Regions from separate parts of the Pseudoalteromonas mucoides genome, predicted to be linked through region 1. Evidence: predicted binding sites of a transcription regulator. Region 1 holds the regulator's gene; the other holds the start of a gene.
What was found. The regulator LexA, encoded in region 1, represses DNA repair genes until DNA is damaged. The targets are predictions, from matches to a motif close to TACTGTATNNNNATACAGTA.
Positions count from the first base shown of each region.

Region 2: the regulator LexA is predicted to act here: its motif matches at 3,553-3,572, upstream of AAEU30_RS00950 (DUF4007 family protein).

Region 1 is NZ_JBMMUC010000006.1:71,354-79,542, reverse strand. Features, by position in the region: gene AAEU30_RS08565 (cytochrome c oxidase assembly protein) at 1-288, opposite strand, end outside; gene ctaD (cytochrome c oxidase subunit I) at 288-1,889, opposite strand; gene coxB (cytochrome c oxidase subunit II) at 1,889-3,031, opposite strand; gene lexA (transcriptional repressor LexA) at 3,443-4,060, opposite strand; gene AAEU30_RS08545 (hypothetical protein) at 4,155-4,931, opposite strand; gene AAEU30_RS08540 (PaaI family thioesterase) at 5,043-5,486, shown strand; gene AAEU30_RS08535 (hypothetical protein) at 5,483-5,863, opposite strand; gene AAEU30_RS08530 (hypothetical protein) at 6,024-6,740, shown strand; gene AAEU30_RS08525 (endonuclease) at 6,847-7,500, shown strand; gene hmpA (NO-inducible flavohemoprotein) at 7,567-8,189, opposite strand, start outside.
Region 2 is NZ_JBMMUC010000001.1:224,716-232,904, reverse strand. Features, by position in the region: gene AAEU30_RS00960 (ATP-binding protein) at 1-1,751, opposite strand, end outside; gene AAEU30_RS00955 (DEAD/DEAH box helicase) at 1,751-3,397, opposite strand; gene AAEU30_RS00950 (DUF4007 family protein) at 3,667-4,602, shown strand; gene AAEU30_RS00945 (hypothetical protein) at 4,595-7,984, shown strand; gene AAEU30_RS00940 (phosphoadenosine phosphosulfate reductase family protein) at 7,977-8,189, shown strand, end outside.

The sequences.
Region 1 (8,189 bases):
CTTTGCTTTAAACAATACTTCGCGCATTGCACCGGGTTTAACGACCACGCTGTATTGCTGTGATTGCACCTCAAATGGCGCACCACTTTGTGCATGAGTGGTAAAGCTAACATCGACTTGGCGTGACTCAACAACCTGTGTACTTTGCTTCGCTTGCTCAAGAGAAGGCTTACCATTAAGCCCGGTGATATCGCAAAAAACATCGTATAAAGGCACCAAAGCAAACGCGAAGGCAAACATACCAAGGCATATTAAAACTAAGCGCTTAAGCAAAGGTGCGTGATTCATTACTTGATCTTCGGTGGTGTATCAAAGGTATGATAAGGCGCAGGAGAATCGACTTCCCACTCTAGCCCTTGCGCTCCATCCCACACCTTAGCCGGTACTTTGTCACCGCCTCTGGCACATTTAAAAACCACCACAACAAACAACAGTTGTGACAAGCCAAAGGCAAACCCGCCAATACTAATAATTGCGTTAAAGTCGGCAAATTGCAGCGCGTAATCGGGGATCCTGCGTGGCATACCTGCAAGACCAACAAAGTGCATCGGAAAAAACAATACATTCACACTGACCAATGACAGCCAAAAATGCCATTTAGCCAAGGTGATATTAAACATATTGCCAGTCCATTTTGGCAGCCAATAATAAGCCCCTGCCATGATTGAAAAGACCGCGCCTGTAACAAGTACATAATGAAAATGCGCCACAACAAAATAGGTATCATGGTATTGAAAATCAGCCGGTGTAATTGCTAGCATCAGTCCTGAAAAACCACCTAAAGTGAACAATACAATAAACGCAATGCTAAATAACATAGGCACTTCAAAGCTTATTGAGCCTCGCCACATGGTAGCTACCCAGTTAAATACTTTTACCCCGGTAGGTACCGATATCAACATGGTCGAATACATAAAAAACAACTCAGCAGCTACTGGCATACCAGTGGTAAACATATGATGTGCCCACACAATAAAACTCAGTAATGCAATTGAGGACGTGGCATAAACCATTGAGGCATAGCCAAATAGTTTTTTCCGAGAAAAGGTCGGCACTATGGTCGATATAATGCCAAAAGCAGGTAAGATCATTATGTACACTTCTGGATGACCAAAGAACCAAAATATATGCTGAAACATCACAGGGTCGCCACCACCTGCCGCATCAAAAAAGCTAGTGGCAAAGTATTTATCTGTCAGTACCATGGTTACAGCGCCCGCTAAAACAGGCATAACCGCAATTAGTAAGAACGCGGTAATAAGCCAGGTCCAAACAAATAGGGGTAGCTTCATCCAAGACATACCAGGCGCGCGCATGTTCACTATGGTAACAATCACATTAATAGCTCCCATAATTGAGCTAATGCCCATAATGTGCACCGCAAAAACAAATAAGGCCGTATTGTCGTTACTATAGGTTGTTGATAAAGGGGCGTAGAAAGTCCAACCAAAAGCAGGACCCCCACCTGGCATAAACAACGACGCTAACAAAATTAAAAATGCAAATGGCAGAATCCAAAAGCTCCAGTTATTCATTCGCGGTAATGCCATGTCTGGCGCACCAATCATTAAAGGTATCATCCAGTTAGCGAGCCCAGTGAACGCCGGCATTACAGCACCAAATACCATAATCAAACCATGGACTGTGGTCATTTGATTAAAAAAGTGCGGGTCAACTAATTGTAATCCAGGCTGAAATAACTCTGCGCGGATCACCATAGCCATCGCACCGCCAATCAAAAACATGGTTAGCGAGAATATTAAATACAAGCTACCTATATCTTTATGATTCGTTGTAAACAACCAACGCTTAAACCCAGTTGCGCCATGATGATGCCCTGCATCGTGATGTGCAGCGTCGTTATTATGATCGTCTGTTATGCTACTCATTACTTAGCCTCCGCAGTTGCATCAATCAAAGCCTGAATTTGGCTAGGTTGAACCACATCACCCGTGTCATTACCCCATGCATTACGCTTATAGGTAACAACCGCCGCAAGTTGCTTTATCGATAGTTGTTTTACAAATGCTTGCATTGCAGTGCCCGGGCGGCCATGAACTACGACATCAATATGCTCATTAACATCTCCCAATACCACAGGGCTATTTTTAAGCGCAGGGAAGACGCCGGGTAAACCCATACCGGTAGGTTGATGGCACGCTGCACAGCTGGCCATATAAACTTGTTCACCTAAGGTCATTAACTCTTCTTTAGGTAAGGTTTGATCCATCAATGCAGCATCTGCGGCAGCCGCTTTTTGTTTAGCCTGTTTAGCGTCGGCTAACCAATTAACAAAATCTTGCTCAGACTTTGCCTCAACAACCACAGGCATAAAGCCATGGTCTTTACCGCATAGTTCGGCACACTGGCCACGGTAAATGCCCTCTTCGTTAATTTTGGTCCATGTTTCGTTAATAAACCCAGGGTTCGCATCTTTCTTAACTGCAAAATCAGGCACCCACCAAGAGTGAATCACATCATCTGAGGTCATTAAAAAGCGAATTTTCTTATTGATTGGTAGAACGAGAGGTTTATCTACCTCGAGTAGGTAGGTATCTGTTTTATCGGCCTGGTTGGCAATTTGTTCGCTCGGTGTAGATAATATTGAATAAAAACTAACGTCTTCACCCATATATTCATAATGCCACTTCCACTGAGAACCTGTCACTTTAATGGTAATGTCAGCTTTGCTGGCATCTTCCATCGCAATTAAGGTTTTTGTCGCAGGCACTGCCATTGCAATTAGAATGACAAACGGAATCGCAGTCCAAAGTATCTCAACCTTGGTGCTTTCATGGAATTGGGCAGGAATAGCCCCTTTTGATTTGCGGTGATGTATTAAAGCCCAAAACATAACGGCAAATACAATCACCCCAATCACACAACAAATTATAAATATTGTCATGTGCAGTTGATAAACATTATTACTTATATCGGTTACACCTTCGCGCATATTAAATTGGCTATTGGCCAATAATTGCTGCGGCAGCATAAATAATATAAGGCACAAGGTAGAGCTCAGTTTACCCATGTGACGGCTCCTTTTGATGCTATTGCTAACGCAAAGCGAAAAGGCGGCACTGCTTTTTTTCGCGCCAATTCGTTATTTTTATTGTAACTGGTTAAATTAATCTCTTCGCATGCAACAATAAATTGCAGCAAGGCCCCAAAAGATCAGTCGTTAACACAGTGTATTAACCAATTAGTTAAAAAATGAACAATTAGCAAGTTTTAGTGCAAATAAAATTCTATTTTGGTGCAAAAATAACAATACAAAATCAGCGCGTTATTTTAAATTCAGGTGAGGAAAGAAATGGCTAAAAGCAGGAGGTATCTAGCTTATATAGAGCTTTAGTAGCTACAGACAAGTGCTAAAACTAGCAGTTAAATAAAAATATAAAAGTGAAAGCACCAAATATCACCAATTTGGTGCAAAATAGGTTTACATCCAATCAGCATTACGGATCACACCGACTGCAAGCCCTTCAATATTAAAAGACTCATGCTCTAAGTCTACTTCAATTGCAGAAAACTCTTCATTTTCGGCGTGCAACAATACTTTGCGACCGGCTTTTTCTAGGCGCTTTACAGTTACATCATCATCAACACGCGCTACCACTACTTGGCCGTTTTCAGCAACTTGAGTTTTATGCACCGCAAGTAAATCACCATCCATAATGCCAATATCTTTCATACTCATACCTTGTACACGCAATAAAAAATCAGCGGCAGGCTTGAACATTAAAGGGTCAATCTGGCAATGGCTTTCAACATGTTGTTGCGCCAAGATAGGTTCACCCGCTGCTACTCGGCCTATTAATGGTAATCCGAGCTGCTCTGGCTCATCTTCTTCCACCAGCTGAATACCGCGGCTTGCACCCGGCTTCATTTTAATAACACCTTTTTTAGCCAGTGCTTTTAAGTGCTCTTCGGCAGCATTAGCGCTTTTGAAACCTAAAGTTTGCGCAATTTCAGCACGCGTAGGTGGCATGCCAGTATCTTTGATAAACACTTTGATTAATTCAAGAATTTGGGCTTGACGATTCGTTAATGGGCGCATACAACTGGTTTTCCATACAGTACATTTAACTGTGAGTATATACAGTTATTTGAAAATCGCAAATTTTAAATTCGCTAGCTTTGACCCTTCTTGATTACCATCTGGTATTCAGCAATAAAGTGGCGCTATTTAAACCATCATCAGATTTCAAAGATGAGCCTAAACCAAACTTCAACGCTATATGTTCATTAAACCAATACTGTGTTTGTATCTCATAATTATCATCTCGATCGCCTCGCCCATGTACGTTAGCAACTACGCCAACAGACCAGTCTTGATTAACGTAATACGCTGCTCGGCCTTGGATGTAACGATACCGTCCTGCTAATTGCTTTGCCTCTATATCCCAGCCTTGATTATTATTGATATTAGTCCAGCGAATGTAAGGCGCATAACTCCACTCAACCGAAGTTAGCTCCTCGCTTGGATAAAAGTGACGTGTTTCTTCCACCCGACTATAAAAAGCAGTTAAGCCAATTTGCAATTGATCGTTTATTTGATTACCTATCGATGCATTGAGCAAAGAACTATCTGATTGCCAAATACCGCTATCATCATCCACATGCTGTACACCAGCCGCTAAAATAACGCCATGCTGCCAATAATAAGTCGCATCACTGGTAATATAATACAGGTTATCATTAGCAAACCCGCCGATAGCGACATTACTCACTCGATGCAAATGGCTTTTCAACTCCTGAGGGCCCGATAAGGCATTTAAGTCATCACTAAAATAACGGTACCTTGCACCTAAAAACGCTTTATCCAAGCCACTTAAATCTGTAAATCCGAGATCAACTTGATGGTTGATATCTGCATAGCTGGATATCGATAAGCAGCTAATTAACAGCATTATTCCTTTTTTCATCATGTGTTCCTAAGATGTAATATTAGGTACATTTTAGCTATTTTGATGATCTTAACTGTAGGAAAGTGTACAAAAGTGTAGACTAGTTTTTAAATTTTCAATTGAGGACATTCCATGACTATTTGGTATCAACCAATCACCTTAGAACAGTGTAAACAACTTGATGAGGGCATTAATGGCCAAGGCACATTAATGAAAACAATGGGTATTGAAATTAGCGAAATTGGCGATGACTACCTAGTGGCCACTATGCCCGCAATACCTCAGCATCATAACCCTATGGGCATGGTACATGGCGGTGCCAATGTCGTACTTGCCGAAACGGTTGCCAGTTATGCTGCAAACTTTGTGGTTGATTTTACGAAGTTCTATTGTGTAGGCCAAGAAATCAACGCCAATCACTTAAAAGCTTCACGCAATGGAACTTTAACCGCAATAGCAAAGCCTATTCATTTAGGTAGGCGTACTTCAGTGTGGGAAATTAAAATAACAAATAGCCGCAACGAGCTATGCTGCGTATCAAGAATGACCGCAGCAGTGGTTGAACGTAAAAATTAGCTTTCGATAGGGTAAATCGTTATTTCAACACCCGCACCAATTGCAGATATTCTAAGCAGAGTATCTGCTTGCAGTGCTTGATTAAAGCATTTCGGTGAAGTACCCGACTCAAAGCCAATATCAAATGTACGCCGAGAACACGACAACCACTGTTTTAATGCATTACGTGAGCATGATTCTATTAACTCACATAAGTGATTAATCGCTTTATCCGGTGTAGATACCTCAATATTTGCTTCTACACGCGCTAATTGACGATATTCATCGTGGTCATAATGTAAAACTGTGGCAATTTTTTTTAAGTCAGCCACTAGCGCACTAATATCTTGTTTAGACTCAAGCTCTAGATCTACGTTTAAAAATTGAATTTCCGACATTTGTAGCTTTACCCTTAACCCATGTTAAATACACCGCAAACTTTAACCTAAATTTGTATATATACCAAATCATCTATTACCTGCGACAATTTGCCACATTGGCAAAAGCCCCCTAACCTATAAAATATCGCACTGAAAAATAACAATAAATGAGTAAGTAATGAACAAACGCATTTTCAAGCATGCACGAAAAATTCATAAATGGCTTGGTTACATACTCGCACTACAAATCTTTGCATGGCTGTTAGGTGGTTTAGTGATGAGTGCTATTCCTCTCGATAAAGTGCATGGCAAACATTTAGCATTGCGCTCCCTTGAGAACCCATTTACGCAAGTCGACTACCCTACATCACTCGATAATATTGTTTCTCAGGTGGCACAGCCGATACAAATAAATTACACACACTTTTTAACAACACCTATTATTACTGTGACGAGTGAAAATGAAGAGCACAATTTTAACGGCTTAACAGGCCGTCCTTTCATTACGCCAAGTAAAGCGCAAATAATTGCTAATGCACAAGCTCACTTATTAATCGACGCTAAAGTAAATGCAGCGACTAAACTCGACATGGGCCCAAGAGAAATAGGCTATAAAAAGAATATTTGGCAAGTTAGTTTCGATGATAGTTTTAATACAACCTTGTATTTGTGGGCTGATAGCGGCAAAGTTATCACTGTTCGTAGCACTATTTGGCGGATTTTTGACTTTTTCTGGATGTTACACATCATGGACTACGATGAACGAGAGGATTTTAATAATCCCTTGTTGATTAGCTTTTCGGCAACCAGTGTGCTGTTCTGCCTCACAGGTATCACTTTGTTACTGCAAAATATTCGTCTTCGTCGTCATAAACGCAAAAAGCTGAGTAATTAACTCCCTGATTATTGCATTTTAGGCAACTTAGCCCATTTAACCGATTTACCCTATAGACTAATCACTCTAAAATTGCATTTCCTGTAGTTCACATAAGTGATTGGAAATGCCCTATTTTATTATTGCGTTAGTTATTTCCCTTGTAAGTTTTAACCTTCACAGCGAGCAGTTCACTCGCTTTTCAACAGCGAAAAGGCATTTAATAAAAACGTTACCAAGCGATGCCAAAAGCATTTACTGTGGCTGCGATATAAAACGCCAAGGTAAAAAATTAATACCCGACCCTTCAGCATGCGGCTATAAACCTCGTAATGCGGTTACGCGCTCAGGTAAACCTAATGCACGTGCTGTTCGTATTGAGTGGGAGCATATAGTACCAGCGTGGGAGTTCGGTCATCAGTTACAATGCTGGCAAAATGGCGGACGTAAAAACTGCGTGAAAACCAGTGAACAATTTAGAAAAATGGAAGCTGATATTAATAATCTAGCCCCAGCAATTGGTGAAATTAACGCAGATAGATCGAATTATCGTTTTGGTATGGTTGCAGGTAACGCCACTCAATATGGTAGCTGCCAAGTAAAAGTGAATTTTAAACAACGGGTAGTTGAACCACCTGCCTATTCACGCAAACGTATTGCAGATGCTTATTTTTACATGCAAAAAACCTACGGACTAAAAATATCGAATAAACAACAGCAGTTATTTAAAGCATGGCAAAACCAAGCGATGATAGCGAAAGGCAGTAATACTGTACTTTAAACAGCCAAAAAGTATAAAAAGGCGCATTGCGCGCCTGTTACTTAAAACCTGTATTTAATTTTGTGATTAAATATCTTGGTGTGGACCAAACACCTCATAATGAATACGTGCGGTATCCACGCCAAGGTCGAGTAGCTGCTGTTTAATGACAGCCATAAAACCAGTTGGGCCACAGATGTAGAAATCCCCACCTCCAAGCGGTAACTGCTCTGCAACAACGCTAACATCCATCAAGCCAGTAAAGTCAGCTCCCTCACCACCTTGATTAAACCACGTATAACTACTTAATCTTGAATGTGCTGATACCTGCTCAGTCAAAAAGCCAGCAAATGAATGCTGATCGGCATTTTCACACGCGTGTAAATAAGTAATAGCCTGATCAGAGCTGTCGCTTAGTAAAGTTTGTAGCATCGCCATCATCGGTGTTTGCCCGACTCCTGCAGAAATTAATACGGCAGGTTTACTGTACGAACGTAAGAAGAAATCGCCAGCAGGCGGATATAACCCAACAACGCTACCTTCTTCAAGTGAGTGTAAGTGATTAGACACGATACCTGCTGCTGGCAGTAATTCTTTTTTCACGCTGATGCGGTAATTTTCACCATTACTTTGCTGAGAAATAGAGTATTGGCGTATCTCACTATACTGCGCATCAGTGGGCTTCACTTTAATACCTAAATATTGCCCTG
Region 2 (8,189 bases), on a different contig from region 1:
CCCCATTCTCGACGAATAGTATTTAAATAGGCTAAACGTCGTTCGTCTGTAGTTTCATTCATCACACGGGCAAAGCCAGCTATTGTGGTTTGCATTATTTCAAGCTCATCACCACCTAGTTTGCTTACAAGCTTTTGATAGAAAACATGGTTTGTATTGAATAAAACTAATGTTAAGCCTTTACTAGTTGATACATCAAAAAATGCTTCAGAATCTCGTGCTACGTCTTCAATTAAAAAACGGTTCCCTGTAAGGATGAGTCGCTCGGCCTTTTCTTCTGCTTCTTCATCACTCATTCCACCTGCTTTTTTGAGGTGGTCAACAACATCTTCTTTCTTTAGCTGTTTTGGTGTTTCTTCTTTAGTCTTATGACCATGAGTTTCACGATGTGCAGAGCCTTGCGTTGCTTTAGATGCCGCACCTTCAGACACGGTTTTTGGCTCATCACCTTTTACGGCTTTTCCTTCAACATTTATTGTATCTAATGCTTTAGTTAAAGCTGATACATGTTTTTTAATTACTGCCACTACTTTAAGTACTTGAAGTAGTGAGTCAGAGTTTTCTTCTAAATCTCTTAAATATTCTTGCTCAGAATCAAACCCTGCTTGAGTAAAAATTGTTTTCATCTCGTAAGGAATTAAACGAATTGCATCTTGTTTGTTATTCGTTACGCCAAAGACAGCATCAAGTGTTGGTGGGAAGGATACTTCAATACCAATAAAGCGTCCTTTACTCTCTCTCAAAGCAGAAGTTAAGAATGAATCTCGTAAAACTAACTCCCTATTGGCTCGAACAATTGAAACACCGACATTTTTGCTACAATGTTTACCCCAGGTTGTACCACCTAATTTACCAACAGTGTCTTTTAAAATACGATTTGATATATTCTTTTTAACCATTGAGGTAGTAACGGTTACATCATCTCGTTTAGGCTCACCGTTTTCATCAATGTATTCAACAGAAATGACTTCTTCATCCATTTTTTCAAAAAACGCTTCTTTCTTATAGCTGCCAGGTAATTCTGGTAGTGAAGTGTTCTTTTTGAGGTACATTGGATCATTAGCTTTAAAAGTTTCTTTATCGTAAACATCAAGCCTGTCATCCGCTGATTTACGATAAGTAATGCTGTCTATTTTTATGTTGTCATCACTAATAAAGTTACGATACATTCTACCGACAAGGTGCTCGCAGTGGCGATAAATAGATTTGCCCGTTTTCCAACTTAAACGGTCAAGTTTAGACCAAATAATTAAAGTGCCAGATTCCGGTTTTTTAGTAAAAAATGCTTTCTCGTACTTAGAAGGGATTGCCTTTTCTGTAGGTATTGGGACTTCTTCCAGCGCACCACTTTTCATTTCATCAACATCTAAGTAAGTATGGTGAGGCTCCCCACCGGCCTGCCAACTCCATACATCAACACGTTTACACTGTGAGATAGAGGAATTTGGTAATCCCATACCAAATTTACCCATACCGCCTGTATCTTTACGATGTGTTCCACCACCAAATTGCATAGCAACTCGCAGCGTCTCAATATCCATACCCACGCCATTATCCCAAAGGGAAATTTCTGATACGGTATAATTTTTACGGGCTTTTAGTTGCTCTTCTATAAAACCAACTTCTACACGGGTAGCTGTTGCTTGCAAGCTATTATCGATAAGTTCAGCTAGAGCATATGCGGTATTGTTGTAACCATTATCTCTTAACGACTCAATAACAGTTTCAGCACTTAAAAATCTATTACTCATTATTTTATATCCTTTTCTGCCCACATATCATTCCAATAACCAAATGCGAGGCTAATACTTTGAAACTCAGGTATGTTATCCATAACTGTATAAATATTACACTCTTTGTTACCACCGCTTTTATAGCCTCTCATAGCACGACCCGCCATTTGCAAGTACTGTACTAAGGAGTTCATTGGTTTAGCTATTACGGTAACGTTAGTTTTAGGTGCATCAAAGCCCGCTGTTAATACATTAAAATTAACAAGAACTTGTAGCTCACCATTTTTATATTGCGCAATTTTGGCTCTTCGGCTCTCTGCTGTATCATTTTTACTATCAATTGATGCTGCTTTTATACCTTGGTAGGCAAGCGCTGTAGCCAAATTAATGCCGTGTTCTACGGTACATGCAAAAACAATAATTTGTGACTCAAGTTTACATTCATCAATAATAGTATTGAGGATCTGACGATTTCGCTCAATGTTATTTGCTAACGTCGTCATTGTTTCAACACCGCCCGCATCCCTTAACTCATAAGCAGCAATACCTGAGTGATCATAATTTAACGACTTAAAGTTCGCTTTGGCCAAATACCCTTTTTCAACCAAGTAATCTATTGGCGAGAGATAACCTGATATTTGCATTGATACTTTATTGTTATAAAAAAAGGTAGCTAGACGCGCATCTTCTTCAGATAGTCCATCCTCAGAGTAGCTTCTGCCTGGAGTGGCAGTTAAACCGATCAAGTCGGCGTGAAATGCTTTGTCATCAATAAAGTCTTGAACAACTTCTTGAAATTTAGGAGCTACTGCTTTGTGGGCTTCATCAAAAATTACTAATGTTACTTTTTCAGCAAGCTTGCTATATAAAAGTTGTAACTGTCTAGAATCACTTTTTCGTAAACTTAAGAACTTGTGTAAGCCACCAACAACAAAACCTGAATCAATACCACTCAAGCTTTCTGTGGAGCTTGAATAAAAGCCATAAAGGGAAGTAGAGCGATTACCTAGGGATTGCCAAGCTGTCGCAAACTCAGAATATGCTTGAGAACAAAGTTCTTCTCGGTCTGCAAGCCAAAGTACCAAGTTACATTCAGACTGCCTTAAATGTTCGGCAGCTATATTCATTGCGGTGCGTGTCTTACCTGCCCCTGTAGGCAAGTGAATTAGTACTCGTTTTTTATTCTGCGCAAGTTCAGCAAACACCTGTTTGCTAATGTTTTGTTGGTATGGATAAAGGCCGTAATTTGGCTCAATACACGTTATGCTTTCTAATCCATTATCTTGGCTTAATTGACTTTCATATAACGCAGAAAGTCCTAATAAAGCTGCGAACTTTTCTGGATTATCTCCAGCCCAACTTATGATGGCATCATAGTATTTTGGAGTAACGTGTTTTGCTTCAAGTTCAAAGCTAGGAAACAGCTCTGCGAGTTGTTGTGCTGATAATCGTTCTATTAGTTTTATACGTAATTGAGCATCAAAAATGAAGTCGACCTGCTTAACACTGGCAACAATACCTGCAAGTTTATTTTTATTATAAGTGTTGGTTTCAGAAACTTGGTTCTCATGCGCATCAAGTTGCAACGCGAAATTTATTGAGTTTTTGGGGAGAAAACTTAATAATTCATCTTCAGAAAAATTTGATAAAATTTTTGCCAGCATATTTAATCCTTTAATGTAAATCAATATGATAGCTTCCATTCACTTAGAGCCTACAGGTAGAAAGCCAGGCTAGATCATTTGATTATTTATCTTTATATTCAAAACTTTACAATAAAGACCTTTCGTCCACAAGGGAATTGAGATAAATTAAATTAAACTGTATAAAAGTACAGTTTTTTATTGATTAATTATCTTGAAGCCTTCCTCTTAATCTTAATTCACGTTAATATCGCCGCTTGGACAATTTCTCCAGAGGCACTCAAAAAGCTATGAAAGCTAAGTTTACAGGTCACGACACTTTCCCTCTGCGCTATGGATGGCTATTCAAAGCGGTTAATCATTTGAATTCAAATGGTAATTTCTCAAGTTCTGACGAAGAAAGTATTCGTCACTCTATTGTTGAGCTTGGTGTTGGTAAAAATATGGTAAAAGCGATTCAGTATTGGGCTGAGTCGAGCGGTATTATAAAAAGCGAAAGAGAAAACAATAAAACCCTACATAAAGTTACTCAAGATAAAGGGCTGTATTTGTTTGGTGATGATGCTAAAGACCCTTACTTAGAATTATCGGGTTCTATATGGTTGTTGCACTTTTGGTTAAACTTTAATGATGAGCACTTAACTGCATATCGATACTTTTTTAACTACTCTAATGTTCAGCACTTTGAGAAATCAAAACTGATTGATGATTGCTATGAAGATGCAAAACGCTTAGTTAAAAGTGAAGTTGGTAATGTTACAACTATAAAAAAAGACATGGATTGTTTTTTAAATATGTACAGTAAGAAAGTTAAGACAACAACAAAAAGAATAGATGAAGATCACTTCACCTCTCCGCTTGCTGAGCTTAATTTAGTGCAAGACAATGGTCGTTCTTTTTATGTTAGTAATTTAACAGAAAGACCTGAGCTACCTATTGACGTATTTATATATGCATTACTTGAGTTTTTCAAAGTAGAAACTGTTGACTCTAACGTGAGTACGATTGACTTTGATTCATTACTGACTAAACCGTGTTCACCTGGACGTATATTTAGGTTGTCTGAATCTGGATTAGGGCAAAAACTCGATGAAGCTCAAGAACATACTAACAAAAATATCTCATGGGTTGATTCACTAGGGCTAAGGCAAGTTAATGTTTCTGATTCTGCAAAAAACAATACTATCAATTACTTAAATGACTATTACGGCAAATACAATGTCTGAATCTATTATTGCAATTAACCAACGATATAAAAGCTCCACTCGCATTGATGTTGATAGTGCAAACCTAAAACCTTTTATTGATGATTTTATTGTACATGGTACAGCGATAAACGTACTTGATACTGTTAGCCGTGAATTTGAAGGTAGTACGCAAAGAGCATACACGATCACCGGTCCTTATGGTTCTGGTAAATCAACTGTAGCCTTATTTTTATCTTGCTTACTTTCTACTGATTCAGACCAACGTAATTACGCATTAAGCAAGTTAAGTCGATCTCAAAAAGTAATAACTGAGTTTGATAATAGGTTTAACATTACTAATGGCTGGAAAACAATTAAGCATGTTTGTGGCCTAGAAGCACCTGCAAATAGTATTTTAATTAGCCTATTGAATGCATTTAACGTTAAGTATAATACTGAAGATACTCTGGCTCTTGATGATGATGAATGTTTAGCCAAGATTAAATCACTTCTACAAAAACAAAATGATAATGAAGACGGCGTTTTAATTCTACTCGACGAAATGGGCAAAGCGTTAGACTATCAATCGCGTGCAAATAAAGACTTACATTTATTTCAGTCTCTCGCGGATATTGTTCAACAAGCTAAACGCCCTGTGTTGCTGGTTGGTTTTTTACACCAAGCATTCTCTGATTATGCTAAAAATAAAGACGTTAAAACACAACAAGAATGGAGTAAAGTTCAAGGCCGTTATAGGGATTTAAGCTTTAACCCTTCGATTGATGAATCTTTAGTACTTGTTGGTGATTCAATTTCTAGAGCACCTAAAGTAGTAAAAGCTATTGAATCAAAATATGCTAAATTAGTTGATGTTGTCGGTTCAGCATTTACTAATCAAAACAAAAATGTTGATGCGTTAAGTAATACGTTACCACTCGACCCAATTGTGAGCTTATTGCTTGGCCCGGTTTCTCGTCGCCGTTTTTCTCAGAACGAACGTAGCTTATTTGGTTTTTTAGCATCACATGAAAAGTTTGGATTCAGAGAATTTTTAGAAGCTGAATATAGCGAACTCAATGAAGCACTAAATTTATATCGCCCTGAAATGTATTGGGATTATCTACACCATAACTTACATCATTTAATTGTTACATCACAAGATAGTAAAGCATGGTTAGAGGGCTGTGATGCCATTTATAGAGCTGAACAAAAAGGCGGTGAACTACATACTGCTATTACTAAACTAATCGCTCTACTCACTATTTTTGGTTTTCATCATCAATTACATGCTAAACGCGAGTTTATAAAACAATACTTTGTGAGCCGAGGCTATACAGTAGCTGAAATAGCGCAGGCGCTGAATGATTTAGAAACTTGGACCGTTATTATTTACCGACAAAAACATGATGCTTTATTCGTGTTTCAAGGTAGTGATATTGATATAAACAACTTAATAAATGAACGTATTGAAGCTATTAGCTACGGTGTTGATTGGTCTGAAATATGTGATATTCCGCAAAATATTTTGGCGACGGCGCATTATCATAAAACAGGCACAATGCGTTGGGCAACCACAAAGCTAATAAACAAATATGATGTAGCTCTCATTAAACCTTTTGTCACTCCACCTAAAACGGGTGATGCATTTGCTACTTTTATTTTGTGCGTAAATGAAGATGTTGCTAAAGAAATTAAGCCTCATGAAAAGAAAATGCCTTTTAGTATCATTGGAAAATTTAAAGACTTTTCAAACCTTAAAAATGCGGCAATTGAGTTAATCGCTTTAAAGCAAATACTCAAAGATGAGCAAAAAATAGCTCATGATCTGATAGCAAAAAATGAGCTAGAAAGTCGTATTAAATTTACTCAATCGAATGTTGATCATGAATTGCAGTACGTATACAAAAATGCAGATTGGTTTCATTGTGGTAAAAAATTAGCTAAAGCACCTTTGACATCTATTGCGTCGAAAATTGCAAATGAGCTTTTTATTAAATCTCCGGTAGTCATAAATGAGCTAGTGAATCGCTCAAAACCTTCGGGGAGCGCTAATAGTGCAATTCGAAAATTAATGAATGCCATGTTTGAGAGTGGTGATGAAAAAGATCTCGGCTTTGATGAAAAGTCCTTTCCGCCTGAAAAAGGCCTTTATCTTTCTTGCTTAAAAAGTAAAGGTTGGCACTGTGAAACATCTGAAGGCTTTTTATTCCCTAGCGAGTGGAGTAAAAAATCACAAGCCGCTAATCCTGAAATGTATGAGTTGTTTAAAAGTGGCTTTAACTTTATAAAAAACAATTCGAAAAACAAGCAGGTGACGTTAGCCGAACTTTATGATTTTTGGATGCTTCCGCCTTTTGGCTTAACAGCCGGCTTATGCCGTATTTATGGTTTAGCTTTACTTAAATCTCTTGAAGGGCAAGTTGCTTTTTACGACTGGGACTCAACAAACCAGTTTATTTTTATACCTGAATTAGATGAAGAATTAGTCAATAAAATCTATAAGCACCCGAATGAAGCTGGTGTTCGTTATTTTGAAATATCTGAAATACAAAGCCACTTACTGGAAAACTTAGCGCAAGCAACACTTGGTGAAGTTAAAAACGATGCCGCTATTTTAAACATTGCTAAACACATAGTAGGAATTGTTCACAAGCTTCCTACATGGGTTAAAAAAACCAGTGGTGAAAGTTTTACAGGTGGTGAAGGTAACGGTTTAACAAAACAAGCTCGTGACTTTAGAAATAAAGTTATAGCTGCGAATGACCCTTACAAATTAATTTTAGATGACTTACCTGCAGTATTTGGCTTTAAGAAAGATGATCCTACACTTGAGGATAAACTCGGAAACTACTTAAAAACGGCTATTGAAGATTTAAGTGCTCAGCACGATATTTTACTAACTGGATTTAAGCAAATTATTATCCAAATGTTAGGTGAAGACTTTAACCAAGCCTTGAAAGAGCGGTGTGATTTTGTTGAAAAAGTTGCTAAGCGCCCTAATATTAAAGAGCTTGCTAAGCGTATTTCACAGCATATAGATGGTAAAACTAAATTTGAGTTTATTATAAATTTAGCTGCTGGAACACCTGAGCGTAATTGGACAGATAAACACTTACGTAGTGGCCTAGATGAACTACAAAACTTATGTGTACAATTTAGACGAATTGAATCCTTCGGTAATATTCAAACTCAAGGTAACTCTAAACCACTTGCGTTTATTACAACTGATAATGAAGGGAATCATCAGGAGTTTGGTGGATTTATTAAACACGAGCTAGAGCGAGATAAAGATGTAAAAACCGCTGTTGATAATATTCAAACATCTATTGCTAATATGCCGAAAGAAAAACAACTCGCAGCACTAACTAGTTTGTTAACTAATTTGATGGAACAGAGTGAATCAGAGGTTACTGATGACTGATAAAGTTAAGCATGTACTAGGACTTTCTGGTGGTAAAGATAGTAGCGCTTTAGCGTTATTTGTTAAAGAAACCTACCCTGAATTAGATGTAGAGTATTTTTTTACTGATACAGGCTATGAGCTACCAGAAACTAATGAGTTTATTGACCAACTTGAAGAAAAGCTTGGATATATTCACCGGCTTAATGCGCGCTCTTTAAATAAT